2 regions of the Nocardia sp. NPDC005366 genome follow, and region 2 is predicted to be linked to the other one. Evidence: riboswitches for the same ligand, from Rfam matches in the RefSeq annotation. Region 2 holds a riboswitch; the other holds the start of a gene.
What was found. Region 2 has a riboswitch for thiamine pyrophosphate ahead of ABZS43_RS11980 (cytosine permease). Riboswitches for the same ligand answer to the same signal wherever they lie in the genome.

Region 1: linked by a shared signal. The riboswitch ahead of thiC (phosphomethylpyrimidine synthase ThiC) and the one ahead of ABZS43_RS11980 (cytosine permease) in region 2 are both predicted to bind thiamine pyrophosphate.

What each region holds. Positions count from the first base shown of each region.
Region 1 covers NZ_JBEXFQ010000015.1:92,630-99,124, reverse strand. The annotation lists partial or broken gene ABZS43_RS18870 (alpha/beta fold hydrolase) at 1-976, shown strand, start outside; gene thiC (phosphomethylpyrimidine synthase ThiC) at 1,060-2,688, opposite strand; TPP riboswitch at 2,682-2,803, opposite strand; gene fahA (fumarylacetoacetase) at 2,929-4,113, opposite strand; gene ABZS43_RS18855 (homogentisate 1,2-dioxygenase) at 4,113-5,309, opposite strand; gene ABZS43_RS18850 (hypothetical protein) at 5,562-6,495, shown strand, end outside.
Region 2 covers NZ_JBEXFQ010000008.1:121,505-127,999, reverse strand. The annotation lists gene ABZS43_RS11995 (class I SAM-dependent methyltransferase) at 37-876, shown strand; gene ABZS43_RS11990 (crotonase/enoyl-CoA hydratase family protein) at 931-1,617, shown strand; gene ABZS43_RS11985 (TetR/AcrR family transcriptional regulator) at 1,618-2,205, shown strand; gene ABZS43_RS11980 (cytosine permease) at 2,210-3,580, opposite strand; TPP riboswitch at 3,577-3,692, opposite strand; gene ABZS43_RS11975 (cation:proton antiporter) at 3,754-4,968, opposite strand; gene ABZS43_RS11970 (DUF6325 family protein) at 5,389-5,832, shown strand; gene ABZS43_RS11965 (SHOCT domain-containing protein) at 5,855-6,139, shown strand; gene ABZS43_RS11960 (class II glutamine amidotransferase) at 6,312-6,495, shown strand, end outside.

The DNA.
Region 1 (6,495 bases), on a different contig from region 2:
GACCGTGCCGATCGATCGGGCGACATCGGGTGGGGAGACCATCGATATCGCGGTGGTGCGGGATCGCGCCGACGACCAGGCGCGACGAATCGGGACGTTGATCTCGTTGCCCGGTGGGCCCGGCAGTTCCGGTGTGGACCAGATCGTGCGCGGTGCGCAGTTCTCCGAGGAATTGCGAGCGAGATTCGACATTGTGAGCCTGGATCCGCGAGGCGTCGGCCGCAGCCATCCGGTGCGCTGCGACGCAGGACTCATCAGCGGGTGGCCCGATCTGGTGCCCGATGCGGACGGGCGGATCGAGGATGTCCATTCCTACGCACGCGATCTCGCCGACAGTTGCCGGGAGTACACCGGACCGCTCGTGGAGCACCTGGATGCGGTGAGCGTGGCCCGCGATGTGGAGCAGTTGCGGGTCGCGCTCGGCGAAGATCGCATCACCCTCTACAGCCGTTCCTACGGAACTCTGCCCGCGCAGGCATATACCGAGTTGTTTCCGCACAGGGTTCTCGCATCGCTGCTGGACAGCGTGGATGACCACAGCCTGGCCGGGCGTGCCTTCCTTGCGAGCGAAGCCCGCGCGGGTCAAGACACCTTCGCGGAATTCGCGGCGTGGTGCGGGGCGACCGAAGAGTGTGTGCTGCGCGGACGAGACGTCCACACCCTCTACAGCGACCTTTTCACCGCGGCGGGCCGCCGTGATGTCCCCGCCCCCATGCCGGAAATCATCGTCTGCTCCGACTGGCAGTTCGACATCCCTGACCAGGACCGCTGGCAGCGGCTCTGGGAGGAACAACACCAGAACGCCCCCACCCTGCGCACCCATTTCGCCTGGGCCGCGGCTGCCATCTGCTCGGGCTGGCCGATCCCGCCGGCCAATCCACCGCACGCCCCCAGGATCCAGGCCGGTCCACCGATCCTGATCATCAATTCACTCCATGACCCGGCCACGCCACACGAATGGGCAACCGGGGTCGCCGCGCGGACATCGCAAACCCCCGCCGCCCTGCCCCCTACGCAGGGCGGCGATGCGATGTCCGCGACGGTCGCGCCGCCGCGGTCTCAGGAGACCACGGGCAGGTACACCTTCTTACCCGCATCGGCGAATTCGGCGGATTTCTCCGCCATACCCGCCTCGATGGCCTGCACATCCGTCAGCCCCTGGCGTTCGGCGTACTCCCTCACATCGGCGGAAATGCGCATGGAGCAGAACTTGGGGCCGCACATGGAGCAGAAGTGCGCGGTCTTGGCCGGTTCGGCGGGCATCGTCTCGTCGTGATATTCGCGCGCGGTATCCGGATCGAGGGATAGTGCGAACTGGTCGCGCCAGCGGAATTCGAAACGCGCCTTGGACAATTCGTTGTCCCGGTCCTGGGCGTGCGGGTGGCCCTTGGCGAGGTCGGCGGCGTGCGCGGCGATCTTGTAGGTGATCACGCCGACCTTCACATCGTCACGGTTGGGCAAGCCCAGATGTTCCTTCGGGGTGACATAGCAGAGCATGGCGGTGCCGGCCTGGGCGATGATCGCCGCCCCGATGGCCGAGGTGATGTGGTCGTAGGCGGGCGCGATATCGGTCGCGAGCGGGCCGAGGGTGTAGAACGGGGCCTCCTCGCACAACTCCTCCTCCAGTCGCACGTTCTCCACGATCTTGTGCATCGGCACATGGCCGGGTCCTTCGATCATCACCTGCACGCCGGAGGATTTCGCGATCTTCGTCAGTTCGCCGAGGGTGCGCAGTTCGGCGAACTGGGCCTCGTCATTGGCGTCGGCGATGGAGCCGGGGCGCAAACCGTCGCCGAGGGAGAAGGTCACATCGTATTTCGCGAGGATTTCGCAGAGTTCGGCGAAGTTGGTGTACAGGAACGATTCCTGGTGATGAGCCAGACACCACGCGGCCATGATCGATCCACCGCGCGAGACGATTCCGGTGACGCGTTTGGCGGTGAGCGGGACATAACGCAGCAGCACACCGGCGTGCACGGTCATGTAATCCACGCCCTGCTCGCACTGTTCGATGACGGTGTCGCGGTATATCTCCCAGGTGAGCGCCGTCGGATCGCCGTTCACCTTCTCCAACGCCTGGTAGATCGGCACGGTGCCGACCGGCACGGGGGAGTTGCGCAGAATCCACTCGCGGGTCTCGTGGATGTTCTTACCCGTGGACAGATCCATGATGGTGTCGGCGCCCCAGCGGGTCGCCCACACCATTTTCTCGACTTCCTCCGCGATGGAGGAGGAGACGGCCGAATTGCCGATATTGGCGTTGATCTTCACCAGGAATTTCTTGCCGATGATGGTCGGTTCGAGTTCCGGGTGTTTGTGATTGGCGGGGATCACGGCGCGCCCGGCGGCGACCTCGTCGCGCACCAGTTCGGGCGTCACGCCCTCCCGTGCGGCGATGAACCGCATCTCCGGGGTGATGATCCCCCGGCGCGCCCAGGCCAGCTGGGTCGGCGGGCCGTCGACCTGGGGTTTGTCCCAGTTGTCGCGCAGCGCGGGCAGGCCCGCTTCGAGATCGATGGTGGCCGCGTCGTCGGTGTACGGGCCCGAGGTGTCGTAGACGTCGAAGGTCTCGCCGTTGCTGAGATTGATCCGGCGTACCGGAATGCGCAGGTCTTCGACCTGGCGATAGTGTTTGACGCTGCCTTCGATGGGACCGGTGGTCACGGTGTCGACAGGTGTGCTCGTCATGATTTCTCCCTACGCCGGCATTACCCGGTCAGGTTCATACGGTCGACGGCCCTGTCCGCTCCGTGGAGCTAGCCGTCCTCTCAGCCCGCTGGTGCGAGCCCCCGTTGGCGATGTGCGATTTTCCCCGGCCAACCATACCCGCCCGCCCGAGCGGGTTCCCGGCGATCGGGGGAGGAACCTGGCTCACCGCCCTTTCCGTCGCGGATCTTTCCCCGGCCGGATGTGCGATGCCAAGGACGTTCAGCGCTCGTGGGCGGGCAGAACGCGGCCGCGTACCTCACCGAGCCCGATGCGGGAGCCGCCCGTACCCGGTGCGGTGGCGGTGATGACCACCTCGTCGCCGTCTTCCAGGAAGGTGCGCTGTTCGCCGTTCAGCGCGATCGGTGCACTTCCACCCCAGGACAATTCGATGAAGGAGCCGCGCTCGCTCGGGTCCGGTCCGGAGACGGTGCCCGAGGCGTAGAGGTCGCCGGTGCGGGTGGCGGCGCCGTTGACGGTGAGGTGGGCGAGCATCTGCGCCGGTGACCAGTACATGCGTGCGTACGGCGGGGTCGAGACGAGCGTGCCGTTCCAGCTGACCGAGATAGCGATATCCAGCCCCCAGTTCTCGGTTTCGCGCAGGTAGGGCAGTGGTTCGGGGTGCTGATCGGGCAGGGGGATACGCGCGGATTCGAGCGCGGACAGGGGGGTGATCCAGGCGGCCATCGAGGTGGCGAAGGATTTGCCGAGGAACGGCCCGAGCGGCTGGTACTCCCATGCCTGGATATCGCGGGCCGACCAGTCGTCGACCAGTGCGACCCCGAATACGTGATCGGCGAATTCGCCCGTCGCGATCGATGTCCCGAGTGCGGAGCCGACGCCGATCACGAAGCCGAGCTCGGCCTCGATATCCAATCGCCGAGACGGCCCGAAATCCACCGCGCCGGAATCGGTTCGCCGCTGCCCGCGCGGACGACGGATATCGGTTCCCGAGACGACTACCGTTCCCGCCCTGCCGTGGTAGCCGACCGGGAGATATCGCCAATTCGGCAGCAGCGGTTCGGAATCCGGACGGAACAGGAGTCCGAGATTGGTGGCGTGGTCGATGCTCGCGTAGAAGTCGACATAGTCGCCGATCCGGATCGGCAGCAGCGAATCCATCTCGGCCAGCGGATGAACCGCCGCGTCGGGAATCGCGCCGTCGACGAGAGCGCGTAAGCGATCCCGTGTATCGCGCCAATGCCGGACGCCTCTCGCCAGAAAGGCATCGAGACTCGCATTCGCGAAATCCGGATCGTCCAAAGCCAGCGACAGGTCGACGACCACGTCGCCGAGTCGCGTGCATACCCGCGCCCCGCCCCGTTCCCCCGCGCGCGGGGCACAGACCCCGTAGGGCAGGTGGTCCGGTCCGAACGGCGAGTCCTCCGGGACGTCGATGCGGGCCATCAGCCCGGCCCTCGACCGGACCAGGTCCATGCGTACTCGGGATCTTCGCAGGCCAGAGCGCCCTCGCCGAGTTCGAGTGGCCGGAAGGTGTCGACCATGACCGCGAGTTCGTCGAAGTATTCGATGCCGATACTGCCCTCGTAGGCCGCGGGCTGCGGACCGTGCGCGTAGCCGCCGGGATGAACCGACACCGACCCCTGTTCGATCCCCGAACCCCGGCGCGCCTCGTAATTCCCGCCGCAGTAGAACATCACCTCGTCGGAGTCGACATTGGAGTGGTAGTACGGCACCGGAATCGACAGGGGGTGATAGTCGACCTTGCGCGGGACGAAATCGCAGATCACGAAGTTGATCCCCTCGAACGCCTGGTGGACCGGCGGGGGTTGGTGCACCCGCCCGGTGATCGGCTCGAAATCGGCGATATCGAAGGTGAACGGATACAGGCAGCCGTCCCAGCCGACCACATCGAACGGGTGGGTCGCGTAGCGCATTCTGGTGCCGACCACTCGGCCGCTCGCGCGGTGTTTGACCAGCACCTCGATATCGGTGCCCGTCTCCAGCAGCGGGCCGTCCGGTCCGCGCAGGTCGCGTTCACAGTAGGGGGCCTGCTCGAGCAACTGGCCGAATCGCGACAGGTAGCGCTTCGGCGGCGTGATATGACTCGACGCCTCGATCACGTAGGCGTGCAGGGGATCCGGCCCGGTCGGCGACCAGCGGTGGGTGGTGGCGCGCGGTATCAGCACCTGATCGCCCTGCTGTGCGCGCAGTGTTCCGAAGACCGTGTCCACCGTCGCGGAACCGGATTCCACGTACACCAGTTCGTCGCCGATGGCGTTGCGGTACAACGGCGAATCGCTCGCCGCTACCACATAGCAGATGCGCACGTCCGCGTTGCCCAGCAGCAGTCGCCGCCCCGTCACCGGATCGGTGCCCGCGGCGCTGTCACCGGGAAACAATTCGGGGAGCCGCAGATGACGGTGGCGCAGCGGGTGATTCGGGGAGGTGCGCTGATCGGGCAGTTCCCAGACCGCGGAATCGATGATCGCGGGCGGCAGGCCACGGTGGTAGAGCAGCGAGGAATCCCCGGAGAAACCCTCTTCGCCCATCAACTCCTCGTAGAGGAGCCCGCCGTGCTCGTCGCGATGCTGGGTGTGCCGCTTGGGTGGCACCGCACCCACCTGCCGATAGAACGCCATGGCCGCACCTCCCGCCCGGTCGCCGGTCGGATTCGATACGTCCATGGTAGTGAGCGGACAGCCGATCGGCTGGAAGTTTCCGCTGATCTGCGGGGATATTGTCAGTAGATCGCCGATTTGCTCGGCATTCTGCCGAAGAAGTGCCGCAGGATCACGTCGCGATGTCGTTCGGTCGTGCCGCTACGGCGGGGTACCGGCCGGACCGGACAATCGCCGTCCACCACCGCGGGAACCTGTCCGAACGAGGCGCGAATGTCCGCCGAGACCGGCTGCCTCCACACCGCAAGCGCCGACGCTCGCGACCTGACGATCGGCGTCGCGGGGATTAGGTTGTGGGGCATGCAATCCGAGTTGCCGACGCTGGATGTTCTGTGGGGGCGCACCCTTGTGGTCCAAGTGGTGCAGGATCCGGAGGGGGCGGGGCAGCTAGGTGAGTTGGCCGGTGGCCGTGTCACGTTCGACATGGGTATGGCGAACAATTGGTTCACGCTGGAGCGGTATCGGGACGGAACGGCCGTGTTGTTCGGGCAGGGACGCGATGACGATTACATCGCTCCGGTCGAACCGCAGGATCTGCTGGTCGGGGCGCCCCCGTGGGTGCCGGTCGCCGATCTCACGCCGTTGATGCTGGACGAGGTGATCGATTTCGTCCGCTGGTGGGACGGCGACGACTGGCGGCACGCGGACCAGTTGGAGCAGTTGCGCGTCGAATACGAGACGGCGGTCGCGCTCTATCCGCTGCTCGAATTGCGGCAATTGGTGGGGCTTTTCGCGGAATCCCTGCACGGGGTGACCCATGACGAGGTGGCGGCGCTGTTCGCCGCCGCGGAGACCAGGGCGGTGACCAGGGATCTGGTCAGTGCGCTTGGACCCGATTTGTCCGACGCGGTATTCGATTTCCTCGACCGCGGCGGCGTCGTGGCGGGTTCGGCGCCGGTGGCCGAAGAACTTCCCGCTCCCGCGACAGGTCCGCGTCTGCGCCGTCGTATCACCTCGGTGGAACATCGCCGACAACTTGTCGCCGGGATGGTCGAGGCCTCCGAATTGCCACGGTCCACCCCGCCCGACAGTCCGGAACTCGCCGATATGGTCGCCCGCATCCACCTGTTGTATCGGGAGTACGGGCACGTCGATTTCGCGTTCCGGGTGGGTCGCGGCATCGGTGTCGGCGTGCCGCGCAACGCGC
Region 2 (6,495 bases):
CCGCGCGCCCAGGGGGCAGCGACCACACTGTTCTCGGTGACCACATTCCGCCTGTCGCCCGAGCGACGTGATGAACTGGCCGCACTCCTCGGCGACGAGCACCGGCTGCGCGACGCCTATCCGGCGATCGCCGACTACCTCGATTCCGCGCCCCGATTGGCAGGTACCGGCGACGATGCCGCCGACAGCGCTTTCGATCTCAGGCTGCTGCATTACCTGACCGGCGGTGCGGCCGATAATCCGTACTGGGAGATCGTCGGGCCCGCCGTCGCCTCCGGGCCCGCGATTCGCGGACACAGGCGTGAAGCGAACGGCGGTAATCACCGCGGCAGCGCCCGGCTCGGGTTCGCTCAGACCGTGCTCCAGTCGGCGTACTCCTACGCCATCCCCGCGCCGGAGACCCTGGACTGGATCACCGCGTGCTGCAACGGCCGTCGCGTCGTCGAACTCGGCGCGGGACGCGGCTACTGGGCCGCTCAGCTGGCCCGCCGCGGCGTGGACGTCCTCGCCTTCGACGCCGCGCCGCCCGGCATCCGATCGAATCTGTCGTTCCCGCGGACCTCCGGTGTTCCGCTCAGCTGGCATCCGGTCGGCGATCTCGCCGATTTCTCCCGTGCCGACATCACCGATGCCGTTCTGCTGCTGTGCTGGCCGCCGGGATGGAGCGACCCGATGTCGTCGGAGGCGTTGAACGCCTACCGGGAGGCCGGGGGCGACCGGCTCATCTATATCGGCGAACCGCGCGGCGGCAGAACCGCGAACGACACGTTCTTCGCCACTCTGGAGGTCGAATGGGTTCTCGCGGACCAGGATCCCGATTTCGTCGCCTGGTGGAATCTCGCGGACGTCGCCCAGTACTGGCGCACGCGCGGCTGAGCGCGATCGTTCTAGTCTGCTACTCTAGAGCACGACTCTAGAGAAGGAGTGATCATGTCCGATCTCGTCGGCTACGCCCTCGAAGGTGCCGTCGCTACCGTCACGATGGATGACGGCAAAGCGAATGTGATGTCGGAGAACATGATTCGAGAGTTGACCGCGGCGATGGCGCAGGCGGAGGCGGATCGTGCCGTCGTCGTGCTGACCGGGCGTCCCCGGATGTTCTCGGCGGGATACGACCTCGCGATGTTCGCTCGCGACCCGCAGGAGATCGCCCGGACCTTGCGGGCCGGGGGCGAGCTGGTCCACCGGTTGCTGAGTTTTCCGTACCCGGTGCTCGCGCTCTGTCCCGGTCACGCGATCGCCCAGGGAGCTTTCGTGCTGCTTGCGGCGGATGTGCGATTCGGCGTCGCCGGTGATTTCAAGATCGGACTGAACGAAGTCGCGATCGGGCTCACGATTCCGCACTACGGCGTGGAGACGGCCCGTCATCGGCTCACCGCGCCAGGATTCGATCGGTCGACGGTCACGGGTGCCTTGTTCACGCCTAGCGAGGCGCGTGAACTGGGTTTCCTCGATATCGTCGTCGCCGACGAAGACGAGTCGCGCAACCGCGCGTACGCCGAAGCCGAGCGGCTCGCCGGACTCGATATGGCCGCGCATCTCGGGACGAAACTGCGGGTGCGCGCCGCGGTGCTTGCCGCCGTCCGATCCGGTGTCGACGCCGAATTCGGGGGTTAGGTGGCGCACGGGACGCGGGACCGCATCCTGGCCGAGGCGAGGACGCAGCTGCTCGCGAAAGGGTATCCGGCGTTCACCGTCGCGGGGGTGCGCGATCGGCTCGGATTGTCCAGCGGAAGTATGTTCCACGCGTTCGGATCCAAGGCCCGGCTCGCGGCGGCGGTCTACGTGGAAGGGATGCTCGACTACCAGCGCGCGATACTCGATCGTCTCGGTTCGGGGGAGGCCGAGCGCGATGTCCTCGCGCTCATCGACGCGCACCTGGGATGGGTCGAAGACCACAGGGATCTCGCGCGGTTCCTTTTCGCGACCTTGCCGGACGAGGTCGGCGTCGTGGCGAAACCCGAACTGGCGTCGCACAATCGGACATTCTTCGACGCGCTGCGCCGATGCTACGAGACCTTGCCCGGCGGCGTCGTGTCCGAAGGCGACTCCGATTTCCCACTGGCCCACGCGCTCTGCGTCGGCCCGGCGCAGGAGTACTGCCGACAGTGGGTCCGCGGCAGTGTCGCCCTACCGCCGCGGGCGCACTCGCGAACCTTTCAGCGGGCCGCCCTGGCCGCCCTGGCGACCCTGGACGCGCGTTGAGGCCCTAGGCCGAGGCCGACGCGCGACGGTCGACGAACCTGCCGACGAGCCAGGCCACCGCCACCGCCGCGAGGAACGACAGCAGCGAGGCGCTCATCCACGGCTGTTTCGTGAAATGCAGCCACTGCCCCACGCGCACCCAGGCATCGGTCCATACCCCGGCATCACCCGGGTTGATCAACTGGTACACCGACAGTCCCACCAGCCAGGCGACGATCATGCCCCACCGCGACGGCGCGTCGGCTGCGGTATTCCACTCGCCGCCGGCGCGCAGGAAGAAATCGGCGACGAGTACGCCGAGCAGCGGCACGAAGACCGAGCCGATCAGGCCGAGGAACCCGAAGTAGTCGTCCATGTCCAGCCACAACGCCAGCACGGTGATCAGCGCGCCCAGTCCGATCGAGAGGACGCGGCGGTCGACGCGCGGCGCGAGGTTCTGGATCGAGACCGCGGTGGAGTACACGTTGGCGAAGGACTGATCGGCCTCGCGCAACACCAGGATGAAGAAGAACACCGCGCCCAGGGTGACGCTGAGGAACGGTCCGTACGCGCCGTCGCCGGTGGCGAGCGCGAGGGCGAACAGGCCGAGGATGTAGGCGAAGATCTGGGTGAGTCCGTACGCGCCGCTCGCCGCCCCGAAGGCCGCTCTCGTGCTGCGCGAATGCCGGGTGTAGTCGGCCGCGACCGGCACCCAGGAGATCGAGACGGCCAGCGCCGCGTCGGCGGCGATCCAGAACAGCGACCAATCCGCGCCGAACGGACCGTTGCCCCCGGGGCCGGGATCGGTCGTCAGGTCGGGCAGCCCCGTACGGAAGAACTGGAGATAGAACCAGAGCAGGGCGACGACAACGCCCACCGTCACGAATCGGCGCAGCAGGCGCACCGAGCCGAGCGGCCAGATCGTGAGCGCCGTGGTGAGCACGCCCGCGATCACGACGTAGAGCCAGCGCGGGCCGCCGCCGAACATCTCATCGGCGGCATTGCCGATGACGATCAACTCGAAGGTGCCCCATCCGATCAGCTGAGCGATATTCAGCACCGTCGGCACATAACTCAATTTCGCGCCGAACAACCCCCGCAGCAGCATCATCGCGGGTTTGCCGGTTTTCGCGCCCGGCACCGCGGCCAGTCCGAGCATCAGTCCGCCGACCACCGTGCCGATGATCATCGCGACAATGCCCGCGGCGATCGAGATCTGAGCCGCGCCCTCGGCATTCGGCGCCAGGACGGTGTACGCCCCGGTGAAGGCGAACAGGCTCACGCCCAGATTCGCCCAGAACGCGCTCTGATCCCAGAACGAGAGAACTCTCGGCGCGGGTTCGTCCAGGGTGAGTGGCGCCTCGTGGCCTGTCGAGTCAACGGTCGATGCGGCCATGGGGCAACTCGCTTCCCTACGCCGGCATTACCCGGACAGGTTCATGCGGTCGGCGGCGCTTCGGGGTCCGCCCTCTCAGCCCGGCCGTCTCCGAGCTCCCGCAGTGGGTGTATCCGGGCGAATAGTACACGCGCTCTGAGTCTGCTCGACCTGGATCAGGGAGCTCTTCGTGGTCATGAGGGGTTGCGGTGCGACCAGGTGGCGTAACGCTTGGCCAGTGGTGCGGCGCTGAGTCCGTGGGTCAAGACCGAGAGTCCGATCGTGACGACGGCGCAGGCGAGGAGCAGATCTTGGTGGGGTAGTTCTTGGTGTTCTTCCAGGATCAGGACTACGAAGACGATGGTGGCCAGCCCGCGGGGGCCGAACCAGCCGACGAACGCGACGGTGGGGACACGGGCGTGTGTGCCGAGCATCGACAATCCGACGGGCAGTATCCGGACCGCGGTCAGGCTCAATACGGCATACCCGACCACGCTCCAGGACAGGTGGCCGAGGGCAGGACCGAGCAGCACGGCACCGAATACGATGAAGGTCACGGCGTTGAACAAGTCACCGGCGCCGTCGAGTAGGTCGGCCGGTGCATTGCCGTCTACGTCGCGACGGAGGATCCTCCCGAAGGCCAGGCCACCGACGAAGGCCGCGATGAAACCCGACCCGCCGACCGGTACGGCGACGGTGTAGGCGAGCGCGGCGGCGGCGAGGGGAACGATCTGCGTCCACGCGCGGTCGATCGTGTGGTATCGCTCGGCGGTGACCAGGATCGCGGCGGCGATTGTCCCGGCACCGACACCGGCCGCGATGCCGTACCCGACTTGTTCGCCGACCAACCGGGCGGCGGCGCCATGGCCGATGGCGCCGGCTTCGGTTTGGGCGAGTGCCAGCACGATCAAGAACAAGGGCACGCAGATTCCGTCGTTGAGGCCGCTTTCGACGTTCAATCCTTGCCGCACTCGCGAGGGTAGGACCGGCAGCGTGACCACGGCCTGCCCGAGGGCAGCGTCGGTGGGGGCGAGGACTACCGCGAGTAGGAGCGCTTCGGCCCAGGTGAGCTCGCCCAGCACGATGAGCGCCGTGCCGAACCCGGCCGCGATCGTCAATGGCAGACCGATGCCGAGCAGCCGGGCGGGCAGGGAGATCGCGGCCCGTAGGGCGGTCAGGTCCACCTGCGAGGCGTCGGAGAACAACACCAACGCGAGTGTGACCTCGGCAAGGAGTTTGACGGTCTCGGCGGTTGTTTCCACCTCTATCAGCCCCACCGCTGTGTTTCCGAGTACGAGACCACCGGCGGTGAAGATGATCGGTGCGGTGACCGGTGTGCCCGTGATACGTCCGGAGATCGCCGCGAAGGTGAGCAGGATCGCGGCGATCGCGGGTAGTGCCCACATCACCGTGTCACCGCCTCACCCTGTTCGGTGAATCTCGCCGGATGTCCAGAGGGCTCTGGATTGTCGCCATCGCGGAATCTCTTCCGGTTTCAGGAAGCGCCGTGGGTCTTGGCGATCCGCCGGTACCGAGGTCAGACAACTCCGGCGGCGGGTGCGCGCGCATCACCCGCAACAGGTGAAGCCTGGAGCGAGACACAGCGCGATCGACCACGCCACTCGCGTCCGAGGAGGCAGTGTGCGTGGTGTGCCACCGAAGCGGCCCTGCCACATCTCATCCGGAAAAGGTGACGATTTCTGGTGTGAGCCCGACCGAGACTCGACACAGAGAGGGTCGGTACTGGTCGTTGCTGTCGACGTCGTCGTCCTCTGGGCCGTCGCGGCATGGCGAGCCGACTGATTCGCACCTCGAACGGAGAATCTGCCATGAATGAACTCGATTTCGATGAACTCGGACCCGTCGACTATCTGGTGGTCGAGTTCCCGGCCGACCGCACACCCGACGGCTCGGCCCTGCCACTGCTACTCGACCTCATCGAACGCGACGTCATCCGGGTCCTGGATCTGACCTTCGTGCGCAAGGAACTCGATGGATCTGTCGTCGGCGTCGCGATCGAGGACTTCGGTCTGACCGGCGACTTCGACATCACCTTGTTCGCCGAGGCTGCCTCGGGACTGATCGACAGCACCGATCTGGACACCGCGGCCTCGATCCTGGGGCCAGGATGCTCGGGCGCGGTGCTGGTCTACGAAAACCGGTGGGCGGCGCCGTTCGCTCGCGCTCTGCGACACAACGGCGCAGAGCTGGTCGCCACCGGCCGGATTCCCACCCAGGCCCTTCTGGCCTCACTCGACACACTCGCCAGCTGAGCCGAAACGGAGAGACATACCCATGCCTGGACTACTCCGCGGGATCGCCCGCACCGCTGCCGTCGCCGGAACCGCCACCGCCGTCTCCAACCGGGTATCGCGGCGACAGGGCAACCGTTGGGCCGCCCAACAAGAACGACAACCCGAACCCGCGCAGCCCCTACCCCAATACGCACCGCCACCGGCCCCCGCCGCACCGCCGGTCGACCGCATCGAGGCCTTACGTCAACTCGGCGAGCTCAAGACCCAGGGCGTTCTCACCGAGGCAGAATTCAACGCCGAAAAAGCCAGAATCCTGGCCTCCTAGCCGCCCAGAATTCCAGGGCGGCAGCGGGGTTCGAACGGGACAGGGAACTTCACTAAGAAGAATTGATTCCGACAATTTTTATATTCCTGACCGGGGCCGGCACGGTTTTCCGGAGGGCACGGGCTATCGCAGATGGTATCGATTCTGTTTGAATTGTTGTATGTGCCGGTGGATGGCGTATTCGGGTGAGCCGATCCTTGCCGAGGATCTGTTGTTCCGCCCTGAACATTCCCTGATCGATCAGAGTCTGCACTCGCGTTTGGGAGAGACCACTACCAATGGTGACGGCTTCGGTGTCGGCTGGTACGGCGAGGGCACCGAACCGGCGGTGTACAAAGGCATCGAACCGGCCTGGA